2 regions of the Brevibacterium paucivorans genome follow, and region 1 is predicted to be linked to the other one. Evidence: predicted binding sites of a transcription regulator. Region 1 holds the regulator's gene; the other holds the start of a gene.
What was found. Region 1 encodes HrcA, which represses chaperone genes, less so after heat shock. Its sites were predicted from a motif close to TTNGCACTCGNNNNNNNCGAGTGCNAA; they were not measured.

Region 1 (7,328 bases):
TTCGACGATCTCGTCGTCTTCGGAGTCGTATTCGTCGGCGATCTCGCCCACGATTTCTTCCACGATGTCTTCAATCGTGATGATGCCCGCGGTTCCACCGTATTCGTCGATGACAACGGCGACGTGCGTAGCTTCGTGTTGCATTTCGCGCAACAGGTCGGCGACAGGTTTGGTTTCAGGGACGTATGGAACAGTACGGGCGAGCTCCCCCGCATGAGTGTTCGCTTCTTCGGGCGCCTGGTACAGCTTGCGCGACACGTCTTTGAGGTACAGGACCCCAATCATTTCGTCGATGTCGCCGTTCACCACCGGAATGCGACTAAACCCAGAGCGGAAGAACAAGGACAACGACTCACCTAAAGTGTCGGTCGTGTCGATGGTGACCACGTCCGTGCGCGGCACCATGACCTTGTACGTGCGTGTGTCGCTCAAGGTGAAGATGCGTTCGATCATGTCGCGTTCGTCATCTTCGATGATGTTTCCAGCGCTGGCCCGTTCGACCAGGTCGCGGAGCTGTTCTTGTGTCACAAAGGGACCGTCGCGGTACACCCTGTCCGGGGTGAGCATGTTGCCCAGCCAAACCAGGACGCGGGCAAGCGGGCCAAGCATGGTGCGCAGACCGGCCACTGGGCCTGCGAGCGCCAGGGCCACGGGCAGTGACCGGCGTCGACCAATGGTGCGTGGAGATACCCCTGCGATGACGAAGATGGCAACACTTCCGGTCACTGCGGCTGCCAGTAGGCTTTTCCAGTTGGCGCCTAAGACTTCGACATACCCCCACACGATGAACACCACTGCGTTGGCTTCGAAGAGTTGGCGCACAAACGTGATCACGTTGATGTGTGTGGGCAGTTCACGCACGATCTTCAATGCGCGTTCGCCACCGCGCGCACCGTCTTCAGCGGCGTCGTGGATTTCGTGGTGCGATACCACGCTGAAAGCAGAGTCGGCAGCGGCAAGAACCGATGCGAGCAGAACGCACACCACCGCTACCGCGAAATAGATAAAGACGTCCACTGTTTACTCTTCTGTGGGTTCGGGAACGTGTGTGCGACCGGGTTCTATCTGGGCGAACCACATGAGCAGAAGCTTGCGTTGAAGAGCGAACATCTCTTCTTTCTCATCTGGTTCATGGTGGTCGTACCCCAGCAGGTGCAAGATTCCGTGCACCGTGAGCAGGTAAATTTCATCGCTCATGGAATGACCCGCTGCGGTGGCTTGTTCTGTTGCCACCGAAGGGCTGATCACAATGTCACCCAGCACCCCCGGTTCGTCGTGTCCGGGTTTGAGTTCGTCCATGGGAAAGGACATGACATCTGTTGTTCCGGGAAGCCCCATCCACGTGTCGTGGAGTTCGCTCATGACGTCGTCGCTGATAAACCGGATGGACAACTCTACGGCCGGGTGAACGTTCAACGTGTCCAGAGCGAACCGGGCGCACTCGTGAACCCGTTCCAGATCAACCTGATGTTCGGTTTCGTTACCCAGTTCGATACTCATGCCCCACCACCAGACTGCGAGTCATACGCGTCAACGATCTTGCTTACCAGCGGGTGCCTGACAACGTCTTTACTCGTGAGGTTGAAGAAACAGATGTCGTCGACGTCCTTGAGGATGTTGGCCACAATGCGCAGACCGCTGGGGGTCGATCCCGGCAAATCGATCTGGCTGATGTCACCGGTCACCACCATGCGTGATTGGAAGCCCAAACGTGTGAGGAACATCTTCATCTGTTCAGGTGTGGTGTTCTGGGCTTCGTCCAGAATAATGAACGCGTCGTTAAGGGTGCGCCCACGCATGTACGCAAGCGGTGCCACTTCGATAATCCCCGACTCTAATAACCCTTTGATGCGTTCGGGTTCGACCATGTCGTGAAGCGCGTCGTACAACGGGCGCACATACGGGTCGATCTTTTCGTCCAGCGTCCCCGGCAAGAACCCTAGCTTCTCCCCTGCTTCCACGGCCGGGCGCGTCAAAATGATGCGCTTGACGTCACCTCGGCTCAGGGCATTCACCGCCATGGCCATGGCCAAATACGTCTTTCCGGTACCCGCGGGACCAATTCCAAACGTGATGGTGTGCTTACGGATCGCGTTGACGTATTCGTGCTGGCCAAACGTCTTTGGTCGGACCGTGCGCCCGCGGTGTGACACCACGTTGTCCGTAAGTACTTGCGCAGGTTCGGCGTGCTCCATGCCGTGGACTTGCTCAACCGTGCCGGACGTCACCTGCTGCCCTGCAGCCACTAACCGCTTGAGCTGCCCCACGGTTTTGACAACCGCATCGACGTTTTCCTGCGGCCCGCGAATTCTCAGCCCCCGGTCACGCGCCAGAATGTCGACTGAAGGCTCTAGACGTTCGAGCGTTTTGAGATTGGAATCGGCCGGGCCAAGAAGTGCAACGGGGTCAATCGAATCGGGAATGGTCAGCTGCACAGTGGGTGCGGTTTCCAGAGTGTTTCCTTTCGTTGAGCTATCACCAGTCTAGCCCGGGCTACTTCCAACGCCCCAACAACGTCTGCACAATCGCCAGCGCGACAGGACCCGCCGTAGAAGCCCGCAAAATGGTAGGCCCCAAAACAGCCGTCCGGGCGCCCGCCGACACGAGCGCGTCAACCTCGGCAGGCGTGATACCGCCTTCGGGCCCCACGATCACCACGATCTCATCGATGTCCCCCCGGGTAGTGCTCCCCTCCCCGAGGTCGTTCACCGCTTCCGTCAGCCCGCTGGATTCGGTTTCGTCCAGGACGATCACACGTGATGTGGGGGTCACGAGTTGCGTAACAGCGGTTCCCCGAATGAGCTCACCCAGTTCGGGCACGCGGGCCCGCCGGGCCTGCAGCGTGGCGGCGGTGAGGACGTTGGCCCACTTAGCAGCCATCTTGTGAGCCTTTTTGGCCGGCCAGTCTGCAATGCTCCGTTGCGCGGCCCACGGGATCACCGTATCCACGCCTACTTCGGTGGCGGCTTCGATCGCTTGAATGTCCCGGTCGTTCTTGGCTAGGGCTTGCACAAGAACCAGCCGAGGTCGTTGCTGGGGTTCCTCCGTCACGTCCGTGACGCTAAGCGTCAGGGACTCCGAGGTGCCCTCCTGAATTGTCCCCCGGAGGCGCACCCCAGTGCCGTCGATGAGTTCGAGTTCTTCTCCCGCACCCATGCGGCGCACACGCACTGCGTGGCCGGCGACCTCGGGACCCACCGTGATGGTCCCGCTGGCACCCGCCAAGGGTGTCTCCGTGAGAAAAACCGGAAGTGTCACAGGTTAAACCGGTCGCGTAGACGACTGAACGGTCCGCGGTGGGTGTTGCCCAGTTTGACGTCCGGGTTGGTTTCACCGCGCATGGTGGCGAGCTGTTCCAGAAGTTCGCGCTGTTTCGCATCGAGCTTGGACGGCACTTCAACGTTGATGGTCACCAGCAGGTCACCGCGGGACGAGCGACGCAGCCGCCCCACGCCCAAACCAGCCAGGGTCTCGGTGGTTCCCACCTGCGTTCCCGGCGCGATTTCAAGTTCGCGTTCACCGTCAAACGTCTCAAGACTAATGGTGGTTCCCAGGGCTGCTGCGGTCATCGGAATCGTGACCGTGGCACGCAGGTCGTCGCCGTCGCGGGTAAAGACGGGGTGTTCGCGGATGGCCACTTCGAGGTGCAGGTCGCCAGCGGGACCCCCACCGGGTCCTACTTCACCGCGACCGGACAGCAGAATGCGGGTTCCGTCCTTCACACCGGCTGGGATCTTGACCGACAAGGTCTCTTCGGCACGCACGCGACCGTCGCCGTTACATGACTGGCATGGGTCGGCGATGATGGTTCCGTAACCACCACAGTTGTTACATGGCTGGTTGGTGACCATCTGCCCCATGAGCGTGCGGGTCATCCGCTGCACGGAACCTTGTCCGTTACACAGCGAACAGGTCTGTGGCGAAGTCCCGGGGCGGGTTCCGTCTCCGTGGCACGTGTCGCACAGTTTGGCGGTCACTACCGAAACGTCTTCCGTTCCACCGAACACTGCGGTCTTCAAGTCGATCGACACGCCCACCAGCGCATCGCGACCTGGGCGTTTGCGCGACGCCGGCCCTGGCTGGGCACCGGCCCCACCGCCAAAGAATGCGTCGAACAGGTCCGAGAAGCCACCGAACCCCGACGCTCCCGGCTGGCCGTATTCGCCACCACCGGCGTCGTAGTTGCGTCGCTTCTGCGGGTCAGACAGGACTTCATAGGCAACCGATACCGCTTTGAACTCGTCGTCGTGGCCGGGGTTGACGTCCGGGTGGTACTTACGTGCGAGCTTGCGGTAGGCCTTCTTAATTTCCTCAGCACTCGCGTCGCGGGCAACACCCAGGGTTTCGTAGTGATCGCTCACGTGTGTCCTCATCTAGTTGTGGGTTGAAAAATCTACTTGTCCAAAATGACCGTAATGTAGCGCGAAACCGCGCGCACGGCCGCAATCGTGGTGGGATAGTCCATGCGGGTGGGTCCCAGCACGGCCAGGGAGGCGCGGGAATCCTCAGTTCCGTAGTTGCTTGCAATGACCGAGGTGGTTGCCAGGGACTCCGGGTTTTCGTGCCCAATGCTCACACTGACTCCATCGGCACTCATGTGGGCGAGGAGCTTGAGCAGAACCACCTGTTCTTCGAACGCCTCAAGGAGCGGGGCTACGTGTTCGTAGATCCCGCCCGAGGAGCGTGCCAGGTTGGCCGTTCCCGCCATCACCAACCGCTCTTGCCTGCGTCCCGAGGCCAACTCGGCAACGACCTCGGCGACGGTTGCCGCAGGGGCAGCCAGCGTTGCGGGGACGTCCAGAACCCGCAGGGCTGGTGCCACATCGTCGAGCGCCCGCCCGTCCAACACGCTGTTAAACAGGGTGCGCAAGGTGCCCAGTTCAAACTCGTCGATGCCCGTGCGCATCTCCACGATGCGCTGATCCACCTGACCGGAGTCGGTGATGAAAACGACCAGCAGGCGGTTGGCACCTAAGTCCACGAGCTCGAGGTGTCGAAACTTTTCGCGCGAACGCACCGGATACTGGATGACAGCGACCTGCGAAGTAAGGTCGGCCAACAAGCGCACGGTGCGCTCCAGCATGTCTTCAATGTCGACGGGGTGGGACAGAATCCGCGAGATCGCACGACGCTCAGCAACCGAAAGTGGCTTGATTTCGTCAATCGTGTCAACGAACTTGCGGTAGCCCTTGTCTGTGGGAATGCGGCCGGCAGACGTGTGCGGTTGAGCGATGAGACCCTGTGCCTCTAACGCGGCCATGTCGTTGCGAATCGTGGCGGGTGAAACACCCAAGCTGTGGCGCTCCACCAGCGCTTTGGAGCCCACGGGTTCCTTGGTCGCAACGTAGTCTTCGACGATTGCGCGCAAGACACGACTTCGCCGATCGTCGTTCACGAATCCCCCTCCACTGGCACTCTAGGTCGTCGAGTGCCAATTCTACGCCGGGGTGACAGCGGAACCAAACGCCCTCTAGGGTAATGGGGTGATGAACTACGGATCAGACGTGTTATCCGGCGGGCCACGATCCCACCGGCGCCCTACCTCTCGGAAAGTCCCGGCTCAACGTGGCCTGGTCGTTGAAGAAGTGAGCACCGGGTTCGTTGGCGCAATTCTGGGAATCGAAAAAGCCCCCGGCGGATTCGCAGTACGGCTCGAAGACCGCAACGGTCACGTGCAAAGCTTCCCGCTGGGCCCAGGATTCTGGATCGACGGCAAACCAGTCGAACTCACCCGCCCCACGGCCACTGCACCTACCCGCCCGCAGCGAACCGCCTCGGGGTCCGTAGCCGTTCCCGGCGCCCGCGCCCGCGTGGCACGCGGCTCCCGTATCTGGGTCGAAGGAAAACACGACGCACAACTCGTCGAGAAAATCTGGGGCGACGACCTGCGTATCGAAGGCGTGGTCGTCGAAGAACTGGGCGGGCTGGACGACCTCGAAGAGAAACTGGCACAGTTCCAACCCGACTCTTCGCATCGCGTGGGCGTTCTGGCCGACCACATCGTGTCTGGGTCAAAGGAAACCCGCATCGCTCAACGCGTGCAGGAACGGTTTGGTCCGGTCGTTCACGTGATTGGGCACTCATTCATCGACATTTGGCAAGCCGTGAAACCACAGTGCGTGGGCATTCAGGAATGGCCTACCGTGCCACGCGGGGAGGACTGGAAAACAGGCGTGTGCCGCAGGCTGGGGTGGCCCCACACCGAACCAGGCGACACTGGGCGCGCGTGGGCGCATATCCTGTCGCGCGTCAACACGATCGCCGACCTGGACCACTCACTGTCGGGTCGAGTTGAAGAACTCATCGACTTTGTCACCGTTGACCCTTGAGCAGTAGGGGATTCATTACACACATAGCAGGATTCCCTTACGGCTTTCTTCACATTCGTGCACATAAAGTAGATACTGAGACAGAGAACGTTTTCATCCTCTAGGAGAAAAATGACGAATCCCCACGGATCTGACGGCCCACCGAGCTTCGGTTCGAACCCAACAGGAGGTTTCGGGTCATCGCCTGCCTCCAACAACCCCAACGCCGAGGCTCCGGAAGCCCCTAAGGCTCCTGAAGCTCCCAAGTCGGCAGACGCTCCTGCGAATGGCGACGCGTACGGCGAGCCAAAACAGCAGCCAAAGTACGAACAGCCCAAATACGAGAGCGCGAACCAGAGTGCGCCGCAGTACGGAAACACTGGGCAGAGCCAGCCATACGGGAACACCGAGCAGGGTCAGCCATACCCACAGGCTCAGCCTGCGGATGCCGAGCTACCCGAAAACGCATACGGACCAGGATCCGAATCCTACTGGAACTCCAGCAATGACGACCGCACCATGGGACTCCTAGTACACATCTTGGGAATCCTCACCTGCGTAGTCGGACCTGCAATCCTGTACGTGATCAAGAAGGACGAATCACCGTTTGTGCGTCACCACGCAGCGCAGTCCCTCAACTTCCAAATCACGGTGTTGCTCGCGCACTTCGTCGCTGGAATTTTGTCGTTCATCGCAATTGGAGGGTTCCTCACACCGCTGATCTTCATTGGCTCACTGGTCTTTGAACTGCTGGCACTTCTGAAAGCCAAGGACGGCCAGGGCTACAAGATTCCTGTAGCCATCCCGATCTTCAAGTAAGCAATAGGTATTGCAGATTCAGCGCCTGTACACCGTTTAGGGTGTACAGGCGCTTTACGTATCTAACGTCTCTACGAGTTCACGCACCATGTAATCAACCATGAGGCGACCGGAAAGCGTGGGCGAAAAATAGGTGCTGTCATCGTGCAAGTACCCCATGCGCACGAACCGTTCAATGAGGCTGTGAGCATCGTGCGGTAA
Region 2 (7,328 bases), 1.4 Mb from region 1:
AAGAGCGCCCGCTATGAGCACACCTGACTGCCTCCAGTGGACATTTCGCCACGTTCGAGCGAACACAATGACGGACGACAACGCGCCCAAGATATTCACCAGCACAACGCCCGGAATTGGGGCAAGAACGAGAACAATGAATGGCCCCGAGACCAACGCAAACCCCATGCCTGCCATCCGCTGTAAGAGCGCGCCCACAAAGGCGGTGCTACAGATCACAAAAATGGCAAGAGTCATTCGCCCACTGTAACCCAATGTGGCCCTCTACCGAGCGGTAGAGGGCCACATCTGAGACGAGCGGTTACGGACTAGAAGTCCATGCCACCCATACCACCAGTTGGGTCAGCAGGAGCCGCAGGTGCAGGCTCAGGCTTGTCAGCCACAACTGCTTCGGTGGTGAGGAACAGACCTGCAATCGATGCAGCGTTCTGCAGTGCTGAACGCGTCACCTTAACAGGGTCGTTAATTCCTTCAGCAAGCAGGTCGACGTATTCGCCGGTTGCTGCGTTCAGACCGTGGCCGTCTTCCAGACCGCGGACCTTTTCAGCTACGACGCCAGGCTCCAGACCTGCGTTCGTTGCGATCTGCTTGAGAGGCGCGTCGATCGCGACCTTCACAATGTTGGCACCGGTTGCTTCGTCACCTTCAAGCGAGAGGGTGTCGAATGCCTTCTTGCCTGCCTGGATCAGAGCAACACCACCACCGGCGACGATACCTTCGTCAACGGCTGCCTTAGCGTTGCGGACAGCGTCCTCAATACGGTGCTTACGTTCCTTGAGCTCAACCTCGGTAGCAGCACCAGCCTTGATGACTGCGACACCACCAGCGAGCTTCGCCAGACGCTCCTGGAGCTTCTCGCGGTCGTAGTCGGAGTCGGAGTTTTCGATCTCCTGGCGGATCTGAGCTACGCGACCCGCAATCTCGTCGGAGTCTCCAGCACCTTCCACGATCGTGGTTTCGTCCTTGGTGACAACAACCTTGCGTGCGGTACCCAGAAGGTCCAGGGTCGCGTTCTCGAGCTTGAGACCAACTTCTTCCGCGATGACCTGACCACCGGTGAGGATCGCGATGTCAGCCAGCTGAGCCTTACGGCGGTCACCAAAGCCAGGAGCCTTAACAGCAACCGACTTGAAGGTTCCGCGGATCTTGTTGACAACCAGAACTGCGAGTGCTTCACCTTCAACGTCTTCTGCGATGATCAGAAGAGGCTTACCGGACTGCTGGATCTTCTCCAGAACCGGCAGAAGGTCCTTCACGTTCGAGATCTTGGAGTTGACGATCAGGATGTATGGGTCTTCGAGAACCGTTTCCTGACGCTCGGCGTCGGTGACGAAGTATCCGGAGATGTAGCCCTTGTCGAAGCGCATACCTTCAGTGAGCTCAAGCTCAAGACCAAAGGTGTTGGATTCTTCAACGGTGACAACGCCTTCTTTACCGACCTTGTCGATAGCTTCGGCGATCAGTTCACCAATTGCAGGGTCACCAGCCGAAATACCAGCGGTAGCAGCGATCTGCTCCTTGGTTTCGACGTCCTTAGCGGTTTCGAGAAGAACCTTGGTGACTGCTTCGACAGCCTTTTCGATTCCGCGCTTGAGGCTCAGTGGGTCAGCACCGGCCGCGACGTTACGCAGACCTTCACGCACCAGAGCCTGAGCGAGAACCGTAGCGGTAGTCGTACCGTCACCAGCGATGTCGTCAGTCTTCTTCGCTACTTCCTTAACCAGCTCGGCGCCGATCTTTTCGTAAGCGTCTTCGAGCTCGATTTCCTTAGCAATGGAGACACCGTCGTTGGTAATCGTCGGTGCGCCCCACTTCTTTTCCAGCACAACGTTGCGACCGCGGGGTCCCAGCGTCACCTTGACTGCATCAGCCAGGGTGTTCAAACCAGTCTCGAGGCCACGACGAGCTTCTTCGTCAAATGCAATGAGCTTTGCCATAGTGGCGAGCATCCTCCCTGTGCGGGTGGCTTATGTTCACGTCATACAGAGCCCGCGACGGCGGGGTTTATCTAACCGATTCCCTTCTTCGGTTTAACAAACCCTCATCTGCACTCAGTGCTTGCCACGTCTAGATTTAGCACTCTCCACCATCGAGTGCAAATGCAGAACGCCTGAGGCGCCCGAAAGTCTATGAAAATCGCGTTTAGAGGGGCGTAACAGCTTCAGCCTGCGGGCCCTTGTCGCCCTGTCCTACGTTGAACTCAACCTGCTGGCCTTCTTGCAGTGAACGATATCCATCCATCTGGATCTCCGAGTAGTGCACGAAGATGTCTTGGTCGCTGTCGTCAACGGTGATAAACCCGTAGCCCTTTTCAGCGTTGAACCACTTGACCGTTCCCTGCGTCATTGTCATCTCCAACTGTGTATTGCTTCGTTGCGTACGTGTAGCACTCCCGATACTACAGAGGTTTAACCAATGTTTTTGCAGGTCGCAGCGTATTTATGCCCTGTTAGCTCCACACATTTGCGCCCATATATCCAAAGGAAATATCGCCAAAGACGCAAAACAACACAAGGGCCCTAATTTTTCACGCAGATGCGACACGTAGCGTCGATCCTCGTAGGAAAATGCACAGAAAGAATTTTTCAACACGGCGTGTGCAATAACCGAACATGCCCCACGTGTTTATTCACTAACGCCGGCTTCTTCACCAGACGGGTCACCAGCACCGCCGTCGGCTTCGCCACCGGACTGATCGCCGCCGTCGGATCCACCACCGGATTGATCACCAGCTCCACCGTCAGAGCCGTCAGATTGGTCGCTTCCTCCACCACCGGAGTCGCGACCAGCCCCACCGGACCTGTCGCCAGAACGGCCACCGGAGTCGCGACCAGACCCGCTACGGGATTTGCCGCCAGAGCGATCACCAGAGTCGCGACCAGACCCGCTACGGGATTTGCCGCCGGAGCGATCACCAGAGTCGCGACCAGCCCCACCGGACCTGTCGCCAGAACGACCGCTGGATCCACTTCCCGACCCGCCACCTGTGCGACTATTGGCCACCCCATCAGTGTCTTCACCGGCGCCCTCGCCAGATCCACTACTAGTCTCGTCAGAGGGCTCTTCCGAACCCGCGTTTTTGGCAATATCCGAGTTCAGCAACAGGGTGATGTCCGTGCTGTATTCGGAGCTGGACTCGACTTCTTCTACTCCGATGAGTTCGGCCAGCTCTTTGGCTTCTTCCTCAAAATCGTCCGCGTAGTACACCACCGACGTCGACGAAGCTGACCGTCCAGGCTCCGTCTTGACATCCTTCCACCCGGCGTCTTCGATCTTCTTTGCGATCTCTTTTTCAGCACCGGTCACACCAGATGCGTTGAGCACCTGCACAGTACCCGAGTGCTCCTTGACATCGACCGTAGTTTCGGTAGGTGCCGGTGTTTCGGTTTCACTGTTTGCAGGCTCAGCCGTCTGCTCTTCGGGGTCAACGGCAGAAGAACCAATGATCCGCACTGCGCCGATCACGAGTACAAGAGCGACGACCGCCAGAACGGCAATAAGCGAAATCGCTGCCGTCTGACTCATACCACTCGATTGGCGACGGTGCGCTCCCTTTCGCCCCGAAGGAACGATGGAGTCGAATTCGTCTCGTGGGTATTTGGTCATGTTTTAACGGGCCATCCTCTGTGCTCGATCACGCTGGCGTCCGTCCCGGATTCGACGGAGGCGTTTGATCAAAATAGGGTCTTGCTCATACGCGTGCGGGTTATCCAAAAGTGAGTTCAGAATCTGGAAGTATCCGGTAGAGCTCATGTTGAACTGTTCTCGGATCGCATGCTCCTTGACACCACCCAGAGTGTGCCACTGCCGCTCGAATTCGAGCACCTTCTGCTCGAGCTCACTAAGCTTCTCAGACTCCATGTCACCTTCCTTCACTGCGCGCTATTCTACCCACCATTGACCGGCACGCATTTCAGACACTTCGAGGGAAGAAGAAACGGGAGTGCTATGCACTCCCGTTTCTGTCTCGCCGAGGTCGTTCTCACCCACCATTGGCACAGTGAGTGTCCGCGGGTGAAGTTCAGCGAATCGCTACGTTGATCTGCTTGATCTGGGTGAAGCCTTCAAGCATTCCTTCTAGCGAAGCCTCGCGTCCAAATCCAGAGGTCTTCATACCACCGTAGGACTGACCGACCTGCTGGCCACCGCCCTGGTTGACCTGGACCCAACCGGATTCAATTGCGTTAGCTACGCGCAACGCACGGTCGATGTCCTTGGTGAACACGTATGCTGCAAGTCCGTAGTCGGAGTCGTTTGCCATAGCAATGACTTCTTCTTCGGTTTCGAATCGGATGACCGAAAGAACCGGGCCAAAAATCTCTTCGCGGCTGGTCTGCCAGTCGTTCTTGGCGTTCGCGAACACAACAGGTGCGTGGTAGAAACCAGGCTCACCAACCTCCAAAGAGTCGCTGCCGTCATATGCGACGTCCACACCCTCCATAGAGCGACCGATTTCAATGTACTGCGCGATCTGGTCATACTGCTTTTCGTTGATCACACATCCGATGTCGGACGACTCGTCGCGTGGGTCACCGACCTTCATGCCCTTGATGCGCTCAACGAGCTTGCCCAAGAATTCGTCGTAGATGTCAGCGTGGATGAACAGACGCGAGCCCATGGTGCAAGACTGCCCCTGACGTGCAAAACGTGTCGACAGCAATACCTGATCCAGAACCTCGTCCGACATTGCGTCGGGGAACACGAGGTTGGGGCTCTTACCGCCCAACTCCATAGACGAGTGAGCGAGCCGGGAGCCTGCCACCTCGGCAACATGGCGACCCACGCCAGTGGAACCGGTGAAGGACACCTTGTCGACGTCAGGGTGCTGCGTGAGCGCTTCACCAATGACCGATCCCTTACCCGTGACAACGTTGAGAACACCAGCTGGGAGGATGTCGCCAATCACCTGAGCCATTCGCAGAATCGTCAGTGGGGCGTCTTCTGCACACTTAAGAACAATCGTGTTTCCAGCAGCCAAAGCTGCAGGGGTTTTGAACGCGGCGATCATGAGTGGCGAGTTCCACGGAAGAATACCGGCAACAACACCGAGTGGCACACGCTTGGTGAACTGCAACTGATCTGGCCCCGTTGGCAGGGTATTGCCTTTCACTTCGCCTGCAACTCCACCAAAGTAGCGGAACAGGTCCACGAGGATGTTGGTTTCTGGGCGGGCCTGCGTGCGAACCGCGTTACCGGTGTCCAAGGCAGTGAGCTGAGCGAGATCCTCAGATGCTTCCTCAAGTGCATCGGCACACTGGGTGAGCAACTTCTGGCGTTCCTTAAAGTGCAACTGTGACCATGCGGGGAACGCGGCGCGGGCTGCTTTGACCGCTACATCAGCGTCTTCAGCTTTTCCGTTAGGAACGGTTGCAATGACCTGGTTGCGGTCAATGGGAGTGATGACGTTTGAACGGTCACCGTCAACCGCTTCAACCCATTCGCCACCAATGAACATCTGCCAGTCTTGTGCCTGAGGGAAATCAGCCATGTCGATCCTTTCGTTGGATAAACCTCCCAGCCAGCATAGCGACACTGAGTGACGCGCGACACATCAGCCCACGATCTTCACACCCGAAAAATTTGCACACGGGCTGTGCGCCCTGCACTAGGCTCGAGAATATGGCTCTGACTGACATCATGGCCCCCGACTGGGCCCACGCAATGGAACCTGTAGCAGACAAGATCGCCCGCATGGGCGACTTCTTGCGCGCTGAGATCGCCCAGGACCGTGGCTATCTGCCTGCCGGGAACGCGGTTTTCCGTGCCTTTGAAGAGCCCCTGGCCAACGTCAAGGTTCTCATTGTGGGACAAGACCCCTACCCCACAGTTGGCCACCCCATTGGACTGTCGTTCGCAGTCGACCCGCACGTCCGCCCTCTCCCCCGCTCCCTTGCCAACATTTACCGCGAACTGTACGACGACCTCGGCGTTGAACCTGCCCAACACGGCGACCTGCAGGCGTGGCAGCGCCAAGGCGTTATGCTCCTCAACCGGGTTCTCACCGTTTCGCCAGGCGTCCCAGGGTCGCATAGGGGCGCGGGCTGGGAGGACATCACTGATCACGCAATCCGGGTATTGGCTCGCCGAGGTGGTCCGCTGGTTGCGATTTTGTGGGGCCGGCAGGCGCAGTCCCTGGCTCGCGAATTAGGGGACGTGCCCACCATCGAGTCGGCGCACCCGTCACCTTTATCGGCTTCCCGCGGGTTCTTTGGGTCGCGGCCGTTCAGTCGAGCGAATCAGATTCTTCAGGATCAGGGTTCTGAGCCTGTTGTTTGGCGTTTACCCGACGCTTCATAAACGGGCGCACAATAAAGTCACCCAGGATTGCTCCCACACCAATAGCAGCGTTCGCGGTCAGTGCGGCGAACAGGGCAGACAGACCGTTTGCAAGGCTCACGAATTCTTCCGGTTCAACGATCTTGTACACCGACGAGAAGATCGACAGACCTTGGAGGAGCGGGAAAATGGTGGGGATCATGAGCACGATGACCGGTGCGCCACGTTTGAACGCGGCCGGCCGGCACAGGAAACCCACCACGGTCGACGAAACGAAGCACGCCAGAATGTTTCCCACGCCCAGCACCATGAGCCCGACGAGAACCACAAAACCGATCAGTCCAATGACCCCAGCGATCATCACGGTTCGTTTGGCGGCTTGATACCCAATAGCGCCACAGGCCGCTACCAAGAATGCTGCGAACAAGGCAACGATTGTGGTCAGGGCGTCAATCCCACTCGAGCGGACAATCACGTCGATTTCGCGCAAGTGCATAAGGCGCCCAACGTACAGGCCAAATGCAATGCCGGACACAATCCCGGCAAAGGACATAAACAGCGTGATCGACCTGCCCGCCGCTGTGAGCGGGAAGTCCGTGAGCGCATCCTGTACCGCAGACACCAATGTCACCGTGGGGAGCAGGAGCACGATTCCCCCGGCGATCATGTATTGCGGACTGGCGATCAGTCCGAACGAGTACGTGACCATCGCGACCAACGTCACCACGACCGTCTGCGCCATGATCACGAAGAATGGCGGCACGCTGACGCGGTAGAGGACCTTGCCGAACCAGTCGGACGCAATCGCGATCACAAAACCCAGAATCGAAGCCACGCCGTTTCCACCGACCAGGTTGATGAAGCACATGACAAGAACACCCCACGCCAGGGTGACGACCCATTCAGCGTACGGCCGTTTCTGCCGGCGAATCGCGTCGAGCCTGGAGCGTGCTTCGTCGTAGTCGATCTTGCCGTCGACCATGTCAGCGACGAGCGAATGAACGGAAGACAGTTTGGCGAAGTGAAGAGACAGTGCGCGCACCACACGCACA

Region 2: groL (chaperonin GroEL) is a predicted target of HrcA. The motif match lies at 2,074-2,100, and genes of this name have one in related genera.

The regions. Positions count from the first base shown of each region.
Region 1 covers NZ_JAFBCP010000001.1:2,228,843-2,236,170, reverse strand. Annotated here, with positions in the region: gene JOE56_RS10310 (CNNM domain-containing protein) at 1-1,017, opposite strand, end outside; gene ybeY (rRNA maturation RNase YbeY) at 1,021-1,500, opposite strand; gene JOE56_RS10300 (PhoH family protein) at 1,497-2,435, opposite strand; gene JOE56_RS10295 (16S rRNA (uracil(1498)-N(3))-methyltransferase) at 2,494-3,258, opposite strand; gene dnaJ (molecular chaperone DnaJ) at 3,255-4,361, opposite strand; gene hrcA (heat-inducible transcriptional repressor HrcA) at 4,394-5,395, opposite strand; gene JOE56_RS10280 (DUF3097 domain-containing protein) at 5,487-6,329, shown strand; gene JOE56_RS10275 (DUF4870 domain-containing protein) at 6,441-7,127, shown strand; gene hemW (radical SAM family heme chaperone HemW) at 7,182-7,328, opposite strand, start outside.
Region 2 covers NZ_JAFBCP010000001.1:808,836-816,163, forward strand. Annotated here, with positions in the region: gene JOE56_RS03795 (sulfite exporter TauE/SafE family protein) at 1-237, opposite strand, end outside; gene groL (chaperonin GroEL) at 309-1,937, opposite strand; gene JOE56_RS03805 (cold-shock protein) at 2,143-2,346, opposite strand; gene JOE56_RS03810 (LytR C-terminal domain-containing protein) at 2,626-3,606, opposite strand; gene JOE56_RS03815 (DUF3263 domain-containing protein) at 3,610-3,861, opposite strand; gene JOE56_RS03820 (aldehyde dehydrogenase family protein) at 4,022-5,488, opposite strand; gene JOE56_RS03825 (uracil-DNA glycosylase) at 5,620-6,297, shown strand; gene JOE56_RS03830 (threonine/serine exporter family protein) at 6,224-7,328, opposite strand, start outside.